DNA from 2 places in the Corynebacterium sp. S7 genome. Region 2 is predicted to be linked to the other one. Evidence: riboswitches for the same ligand, from Rfam matches in the RefSeq annotation. Region 2 holds a riboswitch; the other holds the start of a gene.
What was found. Region 2 has a riboswitch for cyclic di-AMP ahead of ACXZ66_RS09580 (C40 family peptidase). Riboswitches for the same ligand answer to the same signal wherever they lie in the genome.
Positions count from the first base shown of each region.

Region 1 (4,633 bases), 1.1 Mb from region 2:
CACTGCGGACATAACTTAGGGCTTCACCGGTGCGCAGTCGGCCGTGATTGCGCCCGGCATCCTCAATAAGAAAGGCCATCGGCTGTGGCACGCCAGTTGGGGAACGGGCTTCTAGCCAGGAAATAATCTCGCTCGGCTGTTTCCCCGCGTCGAGTGCCTTGCGCGCAGAGGCATCGGAAACACGGAACACGCTTGCCAGCCCTGGCGATTCCAATTCCGCGAAAGACTCCAACTCATTGTGCATTTCCGGAGGCAGCGGACCAGGGGCCAGAATAGTCATGTCGGCCTGCGGGATCACATAGGACACCTCCGCAGGAACAATCTCACGCGTTGCCGACGCCACATCGTCGCCCCGGTGGAGCGCAATTAAAGCTGAGGACGCAGCCTGATTCGCCAGACCTCCCACGATCCGGGCCTGTTCAATCACCGCGTCGAGTTCGGAATCAGAGATCCCTGCAGCAGCAAGTGGTGCACTAAATTGCAGATCCTCGACCACCTCCGCGCGCTCCAGCGAGACACCTGGGACCCGAGTGAATTGAGCAACGATGAGCTTGCGCGCACGGCGAATCGTCGGATCGTGCATGGCCTCGGAAAACAACCTGATCGTTTGACCCTTCGCATCCTTGCCACCGAGCAGGTGGACCTGCCACGGCGAGGCCATCCAGCCAGCCAGAACTATGGCCCACTGATCCGACAACGTAGCATCGGCCCATTCCAGGCCGTCGCGAGTAGGAGCGAGACCATCAACATCTGCCTCTATCTCACCGCGGCCAATGATGCCCGCGGATTCACCGATAGACACCAAAAGCGCAACGCTAGATTCAGCAACTTGCACTTCCTTAGACAGTCCCGCCAGTGCGCGCACACCAACAGATCCGTCTCTATTAAGAACGACAGGTTTGCGACCAAGGCGTGTGACAATCTTGCGCATCGCGCGTGTGGCATCGAGCCCCTGGGCGGTCGCGGAATCGTCGATAAGCGAAAATGCTTTTTGGCCTGTGTCTGCGCCCCCGAGGATGCGACTGGAAGGCTGCAACGAATATTGTCTCGGTGTTTCGCCGCGAACGATGTCGCGTACGGGGCGTGGTAGGCGCACGGTGGAGGCATTGACGCGGACGAGGAGGCCGAGTTCGATGAGCCGTGGGATGGGGCGCGTCGGGTCAGCGTCGACGGCCGCGTCGCGCGTGGTGCCCACCGAACCCGAGGACGCGAGAGTGTCCAACACTGCCCGGGCAGGCCGATCCAACTCGTTGACAATCTTTCTGGTGTCCTCCACGGAAGCGGGGAGTGCATCTAAGATGCGCCAGCCGGAGGGCAAAGCGCCGAGCGCGCCGGGCGTGACCTGAATTTCATCCGAACCGAAGATGAGGGCATATCCGCGCAGGCCGTCGATGGCATCGCGGGCGAGTTGCGCGGGCACAGGAAGCTTCTCGACGATAGCCTCCACCTTGACTGGCGCGAGTTCCGCGCCGAGATCGCCCGCCGTTTCTAAGGCTGCAATCTCAAGCGTGCTCAAGCTCCGGACAGCGCGGGCAAGCGAACCCGGCAGCGTGATGCGCGACGCCAGCGAACTTACCCCTGGGGGTAGTGGAACGGACAAATCTGGGCGGCTACGCAGGAGCTGCTTCAACTCGGCATCGCTCATTTGAGCAAGTGAGGTGCGGAAATCAAGCGGGGAGGTGGACTCGGTCATGGTGATGGCAATCTTACGCGGTAGCTTTCTGGCCGGTTAAGTTACTTTTTGGCCTGGTATTTGGCACAATATGGACTATGGCTAATCATGTAGACAAGAAGAACGTTAATAACCCAGCTTGGCCTGTGGATACCCCAGGTGACGGCCACCCGGTTACAGAAATCTCCTCAAAGCTTCAAGGCGCATCCAGCCCATTCGGCGATGACTTGGTGCTGCCTCGCCCATCCGAGGAACTTGGCTACGTGCACCCTTACACCCGCGTTAACCACTAAAAGTTAGACGCGATTTTCTTACCCCTGCCACCCCTGTTGTGTTGGTGGCAGGGGTATTTTGCGTTGCTAAAAACCGGCTGGGACCGGGAGCGTGAAAAAGGCTGTGCCCCTCCCTGATGTGGGAGGGACACAGCCTTAATTTTTTTGTTGCGTCTTGGCTTAGAAGCCGACAGCGCCTGCGATGCGCTGGACATCGCCAGACTGAACAGCTGCGATCAGCTGAGCGTTAGCGGAGTAGAACGCGTTGTAGTTGTTGCCGAAGGTGTTGTACAGGTCAGTCACACCGGCTGGGACTGCGATGCCGTACTGATTCAGAGTGTTCTTGATCTGGTTGTACAGAGCATCTACTGGGGAGGAAACCTCAGCTGCTGCCTCAACTACTGGAGCTTCTGCAGGGGCGGCTGCTGGAGCTGCTGCAATGCTGGTTGCTGGAGCTGGAGCCGGTGCTGGCGCAGCGTTAGGATTTGGGCGGTCGGTGTTCGCTGGGGAGCTCAGACCAAGCTTTGCGGAGCAAGCTGGCCATGCGCCCCAACCCTGGCCAGCCAGGGTCTTTTCTGCAACATAGATCTGCTGTTCGCGAGTTGCCTGGTAAGCGTATGGTGCGAACTCGCCGCCACCGTATGCCTGCCAGGTGGAAGCGGAGAACTGCAGGCCACCGTGGTAGCCGTTGCCGGTGTTGATCGACCAGTTGCCGCCGGACTCACACTGGGCAAGACGATCCCAGTCAGAGTCTGGAGCTGCGCTTGCCTGAGGAGCCATGAGCGCGGTAGCTGCGATTGCTGCTGCTGCGCCTGCAGCGATCTTTGCAGCTGGACGTGCGGACTTACGTGCGGACTGTGCCATGAAAAGAATTCCTCTCTTGTGCGCCTGCGAGGTGAGCTGTCGGGTTCGGGCAGAGGTTGTATAAGCCCGGTTCAGTAGTTGAACTTCACCCCAAGCACTGGCAAGGTTGGTGCCAGTGCGATGCCTGCGTGAGCTGGTGCATCAGCACAAGCAGGCGGTGGGTTCCCCGTCCCTGTCCTATGAAGTTGGTTGGTTTAAGTTCCGTATTGTGAACTACCCGGACAGGGCTCGGCGTGGATAGTTCATCTGTCAGTGTTGCCTCTGGAAGGCCTGCGCAAGACTTTATCGTTTGATAACGATTTAGTCACGCTATCGACACGAATCGGCTCATATTTGTTGTTTTGACCGCATGATTTTATCCATTTTCCGAGGTCAGCGAGCGCGAATTTTCCGGAGTGATCTACATCACGTATAGGTAACAATTATCACAGCTTTATCAATAGTCACGTCTTAGGTGTAGTTTTGCGGTGCAAAAGCTCGCAGGCCATGACCAAGGGAATAGTGAGAGTAGAAAGTAGGTTTTCTTTTAGGACCCGAGTATGGTGGAGTATTTAACCCTGCGCACTTTCACGCGCAGGCCGATGTCGTTGAAAGAAAGTGGTGATGACCGTGCCAGTCGGAAAAGTTAAGTGGTACGACGCTGATAAAGGTTTCGGCTTCGCTTCCAACCCAGGCGATGAAGACGTATATATCGGTAAGGATGTCCTGCCAGAAGGCGTGGACGAACTTGTCCACGGCCAGCGCATCGAGTTCGATTTCGCTGCCGGTCGCCGTGGCCCGCAGGCCCTGCGAGTGAAGGTTTTGGACACCCCCCGACGTCGACCAGTTAATCGTCGGAAGCCAGAAGAGCTCAACTCGATGCTGATGGACGTTATGACCGTCATCGAATCCAGCGTGCAGCCCGTCCTTGCACAAGGCCGCTACCCAGACAGGAAAGAAGCCCGTCAGGTCGCGGAGATCCTGCGGGCTGTAGCGAAAGAGCTTGACGCTTAGGGGGTCCCTTCGGGAACCCTGAGTTCTGATAACCCTGCCCCTACTTCGGTTTACTTCAGTTCGATAGCAATCGACCAGGTAACCAGGTAGGGGCTTTCTGTATTTGTAGCGTCGAGGCCGATCATGAGTGAGGAGACTTCGATGACAACCAGCTGCGGGTTCTCCGTCGAATCACCAACAGGTGCAGCTGAAACAGGGATGTCCACTGAATCGGTGTCGTAGGCGCCGTGGACCTGTTGGTCGTTGGCCCCCGGATCGTCGTAAATTGTCAGCAGCGTCCAGTCGTGGTCGTAGATGTCACTCGGAACCTTGACATTTACCGTGTCCCCGCTGGCGACAGTCAGTGTAGGGATCTCGCCCTCTGGGCATTCCACGCCAGGTTCGCACACCATATAAGGCAATGCTTCGATGGTTTGGTCCCCAGCACTAACGGTAATGGCTACCTCTTGCGGAGGTGTGGGTGGGCGGTTCTTCTGCCACGTCATGATGCCGTAGGCGCCAACGACCATCACCAGCACCATAGCGACGATGAGCGCGAGCAACTTCAGCGACGACGATTTTTTCTTGGCCATGAACAACCAGTGTAGCGGGCCTACTGCATGGGCTCGAAGGTGACCTCGTAGAGATCAGGCCAGCGCTTCCCGGCAAGCAAGAAATGCTTATTCTGCCTGTTATAGGCAATGCCGTTGAGCACGTTATCGGGGTCGTCGGCAGCGTTATTCGGCAAGCCAGACGCGTCAATGACGGCGGTCACCACGCCAGTTTGAGCGTCGATCCGATAAATGTTGGACGTAGTCCAGACATTGGCGTAGATTTCGTCGCCAACGCATTC
Region 1 covers NZ_CM136760.1:951,901-956,533, forward strand. The annotation lists gene ACXZ66_RS04620 (helicase-associated domain-containing protein) at 1-1,693, opposite strand, end outside; gene ACXZ66_RS04625 (hypothetical protein) at 1,771-1,965, shown strand; gene ACXZ66_RS04630 (resuscitation-promoting factor Rpf1 domain-containing protein) at 2,125-2,808, opposite strand; cyclic di-AMP (ydaO/yuaA leader) riboswitch at 2,815-3,009, opposite strand; gene ACXZ66_RS04635 (cold-shock protein) at 3,418-3,801, shown strand; gene ACXZ66_RS04640 (DUF2771 domain-containing protein) at 3,852-4,373, opposite strand; gene ACXZ66_RS04645 (glutaminyl-peptide cyclotransferase) at 4,394-4,633, opposite strand, start outside.
Region 1: linked by a shared signal. The riboswitch ahead of ACXZ66_RS04630 (resuscitation-promoting factor Rpf1 domain-containing protein) and the one ahead of ACXZ66_RS09580 (C40 family peptidase) in region 2 are both predicted to bind cyclic di-AMP.

Region 2 (4,633 bases):
GTCAGTGTCCACGCCCGAAGGAAGGCGGACATACTCTGGGTGAGTGCCAATGGCTGTGCGGAAACGATTCAGCGTGTATTTCGAGATGTACGTGACTACATCGGAAGACTGCCCAATTATGGAGAGCACTTGCCTGGCACCTGGGATCATCGACCATCCGACCTCATGGCCATGGGTGGTAGAGACAACGCGTTGCGCCCCTGCTGCTCGCGCTGCTGCGCCCATGACAGCCAGGGGTGCTGCTGCACCGAACCACACTGTATTAATACTGTGCTCGCGGATGATTTTCTGCATCTCGCGGATAGTTGCCGGGGTAGGCAGCATTACCTTTCGCGGCCAGCGAATTACCTGATAAGGGAAATCTGCATCGAACCTCTCCGCCTCTGCGGCGTCCTGGGTGGATGCAAAGATGATTATTTTCTCAGGCGTTACTGTTGAGACAAAGTCTCTCAAATACGACTGAATCCCGCCTACGGTAGGCGGGAAATCATTCGTTACAAGCAGTGTGACCATTTAGTAGCGGGCTGCGCCCTGAATTGGCATTGAATCATAGGCAACAACCTGGACTGGAATGCCGTAGTCAGAAGCGTGCACAACCTGACCATTACCGATGTACATGCCCACGTGGGTTACACCTGGGTAATAGCCAATGATGTCGCCCGGCTGCAGATCAGAGGTAGACACCGACTGCCCACCGGCGAGCTGCGCCTGCGAGGTACGCGGAATGGACTTGCCCTGCTGCTGGTAAGCCCAGTACATCAGACCCGAGCAGTCGAAAGCGTCTGGGCCTGCCGCACCCCAGCCATATGGGGAACCAAGCTTGGACAAAGCCGCAGAGACTGCAGAAGAACCTGCTGCGGAAACAACCGCAACCGCACTAGAGGAAGACTCTGGCTGGCCAATTGCTGGATTCGGAACCTCAGGCTGATCCTTTTCTTCCCATGCACGACGCTGCTCCGCACTGAGGGAGTCAATGCGCTGCTGCATGTCCTGGACCTGGGACTCGAGAGTGCTGCGCTCTTGGTCCAGTTTCGCATGCTTCGAGTCCAGCTGGTTTTTGTAGAATTCGGCCTCAACTACAGCGATATTGGCCGCGTTCGCACGGTCTGCCGCTGTCTGAGTTGCGTCCTGCAGCTGGCCTAGGGTGCGCTCAGTGTTCCGCGAGATTGCGCCCAAGTACGCTGCACGATCGATCACGGTCTGCGGGTTGCCCGACTCCATGGTGGAAATCAGCGAGTCATTCTGGACATTGCGGTATTTCGATGTTGCAATGCCGTTCACATCGCCCTGGAATCCGCTTTGCACGTTGTTCGCATCTTGCACAGCTGCGTTGGCAACTGCTGCCTCCGAGCCGAGGGCATCGAGCTTGCTCTGCGACTGCTCAATCTCAATCTCGAGCTGCTTTACCGCTTCATTCTTAGCGCCAGCCTGCTGGGAGATGCCTTCCATCTCCTTGATCAGGTCATCGACCGAATCTGCTTGCGCAGGAACAACGACTGTTCCGGCTACGACGGCTGTCGCAATAGAAGAAGCAACAAGAGCGTAACGACGACCGGTTGCGCGGTGCTTTGCCACTGGGAAATCTCCTCTAAAAACACGTCTCCCAAGCCGAGGACCGTGGTTGTCCTGCCAGGCTAAAAGGGAGGAAGTCAAGCTTTAACGGTAGCCACTTTAGCTGTTACCACGATGCATAACAAGCTTAACTAAACCGTTATCTAATATATCTTTGGTGTTGTTGATCACAAATGCCCCGGGGCGCTTTTGGCGCTCACGGGGCATCATATTCGCGCAGACTAGTAGCGCACGATCGAGTGAATTGGCATGTAGTCGATTGGACGCTCTGCCACTGGGGAACCAGAGTTCAGTGCGTCAATCATCATGCCATTGCCCGCGTAGATGCCAACGTGGGAAGCACCGCTGTAGTAGACAATGATGTCTCCTGGCTGGATGTTCTCACGGGAAACGCTTGTGCCCTGTGCTGCCTGCGCTTGGGAAGTACGTGGAATCGTCTTACCTGCCTGCTGGTAGACCCAGGAGGTGAAACCGGAGCAGTCGAAGGAGTTAGGGCCGGCTGCGCCGTAGACGTAAGGGGAGCCAATCTTAGAGCGAGCAATGTCGACAATGTTCTGACCAGTGGATTGCTGAGCAACTGGTGCCGGTGCGGCTGCAGCAGGTGCAGAAGCAGCAGCGGAGTAAGTAGTCTCTGCTACAGGCGCAACCTGAGCCTCTACCCCATTAAGCCACTCGTTGAATCCTGGAACTGCGGCTGTGCCTGGGATCTGGCGAACCTGGTTAATTGCCGCCTGGACGTTGCTGTTGTCGGACTGGCCGGCCAAGGATGGGATCCACTGTTCAATGCCCGGGATGTTCGCAATGCCTGCAATGTTCTCAATTCCAGGAACCTCAGAGCTCAGGTTGGTGCCAGGTACGGTCACCTCAGCTGCGTTTGCAGCGGTTGGCACCAAAAGGGTGGTGCTCAGTGCAACTGCAGATACTGCAGCGATGTTACGTGCGGTCTTCGTATTCAGGCGACGGTGCTGTCCCACGAATGTTCTCCATATCTTCCTATAACGCCTACCGAGTTAGCTGACGGGCTAGGTTTCGGAATTAACCTTCCACCGCTCCATGGCAACGGATATCTGATCCAGCCACCCTTACGATGTCTTCGCCCCAGGAAAACTCTGTGGTTCCCCGGTCCGACCGGACAGCTCCAGGGTGAAACTGTAGATCCGGCCAAGTTCGGCAATATGTGTTCAATTGGTGTTCCGTGCGTACCGTTCGGCCGCAAGGTCTCAATTAGGTTACGAAACGGCAACAAGGTTTGTCCAACGACCCGCTCGTTATCTTCTCGTTATTTAGCTGAAACCATTCCGAGTTCATTGGGAGTGCAATTTTCAGAGGTTTTGAAATCCTCTTGGGACCGACTTGAATTAGTTCACCTGACCAGCAGGTTCCTTGGGGCCATTTTGGCGTACAAACTAGAATTCCTCGGCTAAAATTCCGCCACTAAATAGACCCTGGAACGTGATGTGACCTTCCTCACTTTCCAAAAGAAGTTGTCACATCCACATCAACCACAACATATGAAAACCGGTTAAGTTCACCAAAAGTGCCTCCAGAAGGAATGCGAAAACGCGCCCTACATATATATGTAGGGCGCGTTTGTGAGCGCTAAATCTAGCCGATGTTAGTCACGTCCGGCTTCAATGTCTCGACGACGATTCTCCTCGTTGAGAGCAGCGAGAGCACGCGTTTCTTCGTGATGGTTCTCGCGCTTGATCTGTGCACGACGTGCAGTGATATCAGGATCATCTGGGGAGAAGATACCGGAAGACTCACTGTCGGAGTAACCGAGCTGGTTCATCTGCTTAGGAACGCGTCCGCCGGTGTACTCCAGTGGGATTGCGTTGCCTTCAGCATCTGTGGCCAGTGGCTGGTGGATCTCTACGAATGCGCCGTTAGGCAGCTTCTTGATCACGCCGGTCTCAATGCCGTGCTCCAGGACCTCACGGTCGGAGCGCTGCAAACCAACGCAGATGCGGTAAGTAATGAAGTACGACAACGGTGGCAGGATAATCAGACCGATACGACCAACCCAGGTCATTGCATTCAGCGAGATCTGGAAGTGGTAAGCGAACAGGTCGTTACCGCCAGAGAGCGTCAGCAGCAGGAAGAAGACGATACCCATGACACCGATACCGGTACGAACTGGAACGTCACGTGGGCGCTGCAGCAAGTTGTGGTGAGCGTTATCGCCGGTGGCCTTCTTTTCAATCCACGGGTATGCGAACAACAGGACCACCATGGCACCTGCCATTAAGACAACCCAGAAGGCACCCGGAATCGTGTAGTTGCCAAGGTAGAGTTCCCACGCTGGCATGACACGTGCTGCGCCGTCAGTCCACAGCATGTAGATATCCGGCTGCGAACCAGCAGAGACTTGTGACGGGTTATACGGTCCGAGATTCCAGATGGCGTTGATCGTGGTCAAACCTGCCATTGCTGCAAGTACACCAAAGACCAACAGGCCCATACCGATAGCCTTCGTAGCGAAGACTGGCAGAATGCGGACACCAACAACGTTGTTCTCTGTACGACCAGGACCTGGGAACTGGGTGTGCTTCTGGTACCAGACCAACAGCACGTGAGCCGCGATCAGTGCGAGGAGCAAACCTGGCAGAACCAGAACGTGAAGGATATAGAAGCGATCCAGCATCAAGTCGGACGGGAAGTCGCCGCCGAAGATTGCCCAGTGAATCCAAGTACCGATAATTGGGATAGCAAGGATAATCGCCGACATAATACGCAGACCGACGCCGGAGAGCAGATCATCTGGCAATGAGTAACCCATGAAGCCCTCGACCATGCCAAGCAGGACCAGAGTACAACCGATGATCCAGTTGGCTTCACGTGGGCGACGGAACGCACCGGTGAAGAAGATTCGCATCATGTGCGCAACCATCGACATCATGAACATCAGTGCGGCCCAGTGGTGCATCTGACGGATGAACAGGCCACCACGGACATCGAAGGAAATCTCAAGAGCTGTTGCGTAAGCACGCGACATCTCTACGCCATTGAGGGGCAGGTAGGCGCCGTCGTAGATGACCTTCGTAATCGAAGGGTCAAAGAA
Region 2 covers NZ_CM136760.1:2,010,828-2,015,460, forward strand. The annotation lists gene ACXZ66_RS09570 (glycosyltransferase family 4 protein) at 1-513, opposite strand, end outside; gene ACXZ66_RS09575 (C40 family peptidase) at 514-1,575, opposite strand; gene ACXZ66_RS09580 (C40 family peptidase) at 1,794-2,546, opposite strand; cyclic di-AMP (ydaO/yuaA leader) riboswitch at 2,557-2,755, opposite strand; gene qcrB (cytochrome bc1 complex cytochrome b subunit) at 3,188-4,633, opposite strand, start outside.